Regions from separate parts of the Pseudomonas sp. S2_H10 genome, predicted to be linked through region 1. Evidence: riboswitches for the same ligand, from Rfam matches in the RefSeq annotation. Region 1 holds a riboswitch; the other holds the start of a gene.
What was found. A riboswitch is a leader RNA that binds a small molecule or an ion and turns the genes downstream of it on or off. The one in region 1 is predicted to bind cobalamin.
Positions count from the first base shown of each region.

Region 1 (2,389 bases):
AGGTGCCGGCTCGGCAGTTCGATCCCGGTCTCCCGGGACAGCGCGCCGTACCAGCGCAACCCTTCGGTCAGGCTGCCTTCGAGCAGTTGCGCGTGGCGCAGCGTGCCGACGCGATTGGCCAGCACGCCGGCGAACGGCAGGTCCGGCTGATAACGCGCCAGCCCCAGAGCGAGTGCGCCAAAGGTCTGGGCCATGGCGGTGCCATCGATCACACCCAGCACCGGCACACCGAAATGCCGCGCCAGGTCGGCGCTCGACGGCGTACCGTCGAACAGCCCCATGACGCCTTCGATCAGGATCAGATCGGCTTCAGCGGCGGCTTCCCACAACAGGCGGCGACTCTCCTGCTCGCCGACCATCCACATGTCCAGTTGATACACCGGTGCACCGCTGGCGCGCTCGAGGATCATCGGATCGAGAAAATCGGGGCCGCACTTGAACACGCGAACCTTGCGCCCCTGATTGCGGTGCAATCGGGCCAAGGCGGCGGTGACGGTAGTCTTGCCCTGGCCGGAAGCCGGCGCGGCAATCAGTACCGCGGGACATTGACGAGGGCTATTCATAGAGTGCGGCTCACAGCTCGACGCCTTTCTGCGCTTTGATCCCGGCCTGGAAGGCGTGTTTGATAACGCCCATTTCGGTGACGGTGTCGGCCATCTCGATCATTTCCGGCTTGGCGGCACGACCGGTGACCACCACGTGCTGCATCGGCGGCCGGGCCTGCAAGTCGCTGAGCACCTGATCGAGGTCGAGGTAGCCGTGCTTGAGGGCGATGTTCAACTCGTCGAGCACCACCAGACCGATGGACGGGTCGCGCAACAGCTGCTGCGACACAGCCCAGGCAGCTTCGGCGGCGGCGATGTCGCGCTGGCGATCCTGGGTTTCCCAGGTAAAACCTTCGCCCATCACATGAAAACGCACCTGCTCGGGGAAGCGTCGGAAGAACAACTCTTCGCCCGTGCTGTTGCGGCCCTTGATGAACTGCACCACGCCGCATTGCATGCCGTGCCCCATGGCGCGGGCAAGCATGCCGAAAGCCGAACTGCTCTTGCCCTTGCCGTTGCCGGTCAGCACCAGCAACAGGCCACACTCGTTCGGGGAATTGGCGATGCGCTCGTCGATCACGGCTTTTTTGCGCTGCATGCGCGCCAGGTGGCGTTCGTCACGATCGGGGGTATCAGTCATGGGGGAGCTCTCCGTTGAGGCAGGAATAACGGCGGGCAGGCACAAGAATAGAAGGCAACAAGCCTGGCATCGCCCACCGTGATGCCGCTGGATGAATCAGGCCGGTCTCCGGGCTCATGAGTGGCCGCGGGGCCAGACTGTGCGCCTTCCCGCATCGAATCGACACAGTGGCATAGACACAGCTTTCACTCATTTACCGTTGCGGGGGCAGCGCCGGAATTGCAGGCCTTCGACCAACAGAAGGACTCGCTCACCGGCTTCCCTGTTTCACTCTGTCGACCCAAGTCACAGAGCACCTGAAACAAGCCGCGAAGGTTAGAGGGTTGGGGGTGGAGCGTCAATTAAAGCCGGGCGGCCAGCGGCCGAATAACTGTCGTCAATCAAAAAACTGACGTCAATCTTGTGCCTCGCCCTCAGCAGTGATATCAAAGAGCCACAACCTCACAACACAATAACAAGGGTGAGCCCATGCAAGGCATGATCATCAGCAATCCAAAGCTGGAATTCCTGCGCCCGGTGCTCGAGCGCTGGTTCGAATGCATCGACCGCTACAACGCCGTTCGCGGTGATGGCGACACACCCTACTGGCACGACGAAAAAGCCAATCTCGGACTGCTGTCCGCCGCCGCCTGGATGGCCGAGATGGTCACGCTGCAACAGACGCCCACCCGCAAACAGACCGAAGAAGGCGAACGCAACAGCCGCGCCGACCTGCTCCTCGCCTCGGCCGAAACCCGCGCCTACATCCAGACCAGCCAGCGCTGGCCACGGGTCAACAGCCTCAACCTGACCCAGGCCCTGCTCGACATCGCCAGCGATGCGAAGCGCCTGAGCCACGCCAGCGACCTGAAACTCGGCTGCCTGTTCGTCGCCCCGCAAAAGGCCCAGCAAGGCGCAACACCGGAAGAACTGCAGGACATGGTCGACGACCTGCAAAAGGAACACACCTGCGCGGTCGCCTGGTATTTCCCGTATGCCTACCGCAAGTTGCGCAACGAAGCCGGCAACTATCACCCAGGCATTGCCGTGCTGTTCAAGGAAGCACGCGGCTAAGGGTTGAACCATCGCACGGCAACGCTTCTCTATGATTAGAACAAGGCATTCATAGGGAACATCAGCATGCGCACGATCCCGCTCGTTCTCGTTATCGCGCTCTCCGGAGGGCTTGCCGCTTGTGGTGAGACCTCCAGACTGCAAGTCTCCG
Region 1 covers NZ_CP162754.1:5,579,460-5,581,848, reverse strand. The annotation lists gene AB4O16_RS25155 (cobyrinate a,c-diamide synthase) at 1-563, opposite strand, end outside; gene cobO (cob(I)yrinic acid a,c-diamide adenosyltransferase) at 574-1,185, opposite strand; cobalamin riboswitch at 1,268-1,500, opposite strand; gene AB4O16_RS25145 (hypothetical protein) at 1,654-2,238, shown strand; gene AB4O16_RS25140 (PQQ-dependent sugar dehydrogenase) at 2,305-2,389, shown strand, end outside.

Region 2 (2,389 bases), 1.9 Mb from region 1:
TCGAAGGCGTCGTGATCGTGGTCGTCATGATCGTCGTCGCCATCGTGATGATGGTCGTGGTGACTGTGGCGGCTGTCGATGTGTTCTTCGGAACCGGCACCCAGGCCGATCAATACGTCCAGCGGCAGGCGACCGCTGCTGGCTTCGACGATTTTCACCGCTGGCGGCAATTCTTCGGCGACTTCCAGGCGCACCCGGGCCAGGTCTGCCGGGTTGATCAGGTCGGTTTTGTTGAGGATCACCAGGTCAGCGCTGGCCAGTTGGTCGGCAAACAGTTCGTGCAGTGGCGATTCGTGGTCCAGGTTGGGGTCGAGTTTGCGCTGGACGTCGACCTGGTCCGGGAAGGCGGCGAAGGTACCGGCGGCGACGGCCGGGCTGTCGACCACGGTGATTACCGCGTCGACCGTGCAGGCGCTGCGGATTTCCGGCCACTGGAAGGCTTGCACCAGCGGCTTGGGCAGCGCCAGGCCGGACGTTTCGATCAGGATGTGATCGAGATCGCCGCGACGGGCCACCAGTTCACGCATCACCGGGAAGAATTCTTCCTGGACGGTGCAGCACAGGCAGCCGTTGGCCAGCTCATAGACACGGCCGCTGGCTTCTTCTTCGGTGCAACCGATGGAGCACTGCTTGAGGATTTCGCCGTCGATGCCCAACTCGCCGAATTCGTTGACGATCACCGCGATTCGGCGACCCTGGGCGTTGTCGAGCATGTGCCGCAGCAGCGTGGTTTTACCCGAGCCGAGAAAGCCGGTGACGATGGTGACGGGAAGTTTGGCCAGTGTTTTCATCGGATGCCCTATGGCTTAGGTGGCGGGCATACGGGACGACAACCGGCAACGCGGAGGCGCGTGCCTGAAGAGTTCGCCACCGGATCACCCCGCCCGGTTGAAAGTGAGAATCTGTGTCGAGGCAGGTCTCCTGGCTGACGGTGTGCCGGCCTTGAGCCTGGCATTCGCTGCGCCTTCCCGCCGGCCTCATGGATTGAGCCAGCAGTGGCGTGGCAACGAACATCACCGTTCACAGTTGCGGGGGCAGCCGCGGCATTGACCGCGTTCCCTTCTTAGCTTCGACAAACGCCGAAGAACCTCGAAAGCGCAAGGCTACGCATGGTATTGGGGCGGGTCAATGTCCGCTTGAAATCAGTGGTGAGCCCTTCGCGAGCAGGCTCGCTCCCACAGGGGATCGCGTTCCAATGTGGGAGCGAGCCTGCTCGCGATGAAGGCGACTCGGTCTTCAGTTGAGAACCCCTGCCAATTGACGCCCAACCCCCGCCCATGCTCTCCTACGCATCTTGTTACGGGTGCCCTTCACAGGGTGAAACGGGAAACCGGTGAATCATGTGCTTTACTCCAAAGCCATGTCAGTCCGGTGCTGCCCCCGCAACGGTAAGCGAGCGAAGCATCAGATCCACTGTGCCATCACGGCATGGGAAGGTGATGCTTACAGGTTCAGGCCCAGGCCTTTGCCCCTCGTGAGCCCGGAGACCGGCCCGCAACACAAAGTGACCAGTACGATCACTGAAACAACAAACCCGCGGTGGGCGGGCGCTGTTTGAAACCCTGCGCGCCTGGTCGTGCAGGGTTTTGCATGCGCTCTTATTCCCCGCTGACAGACCAGAGGGAAACGCCATGTCGATCATCAGCAGCACCGGCCACACTACAGCCAGCACCACCTCAACCCTGACTCAACGTCTGACCGCCGCCGCCTGCGCGTCGATTTTGGGCGCGTGCCTTGTGTATTTCGCCGGTTTCTCGCACATCGAAGCGGTGCACAATGCCGCCCACGATACCCGTCACAGCTCCGCGTTCCCGTGCCATTGAGACCTGACGACATGATCAAGCGTATTGCGCAAACCGCAGGTTTCACCGGGCTGCTGGCCGCCCTGCTGCTGACCCTGCTGCAAAGTTTCTGGGTTTCTCCCCTGATCCTGCAGGCCGAAACCTACGAAAAAGCCGAACCGGCCGTTGTTGAAATGCATGAGCACGCCGACGGTGCGATGGCGGCCCATACTCACGATGCGCAAGCCTGGGAGCCGCAAGACGGCTGGCAGCGCGTGCTGTCGACCACCGGCGGCAACCTGGTGGTGGCCGTCGGTTTCGCCCTGATGCTGGCCGGCCTTTACACCTTGCGCGCGCCGACCAAAACCTCCCAGGGCCTGCTCTGGGGCCTGGCCGGTTATGCGACCTTCGTGCTCGCGCCGACGCTTGGCCTGCCGCCTGAACTGCCCGGCACTGCCGCCGCCGATCTGGCACAACGGCAACTGTGGTGGATCGGCACCGCCGCCTCCACCGCCGTCGGTATCGCGCTGATCGTGTTCAGCCGTCACTGGCTGATGAAAGTCCTTGGCGTGGCGATCCTTGCCGTTCCCCATGTGATTGGCGCACCG
Region 2 covers NZ_CP162754.1:745,916-748,304, forward strand. The annotation lists gene cobW (cobalamin biosynthesis protein CobW) at 1-791, opposite strand, end outside; cobalamin riboswitch at 895-1,107, opposite strand; cobalamin riboswitch at 1,285-1,510, shown strand; gene AB4O16_RS03315 (CbtB domain-containing protein) at 1,632-1,823, shown strand; gene AB4O16_RS03320 (CbtA family protein) at 1,835-2,389, shown strand, end outside.
Region 2: linked by a shared signal. The riboswitch ahead of AB4O16_RS03315 (CbtB domain-containing protein) and the one ahead of cobO (cob(I)yrinic acid a,c-diamide adenosyltransferase) in region 1 are both predicted to bind cobalamin.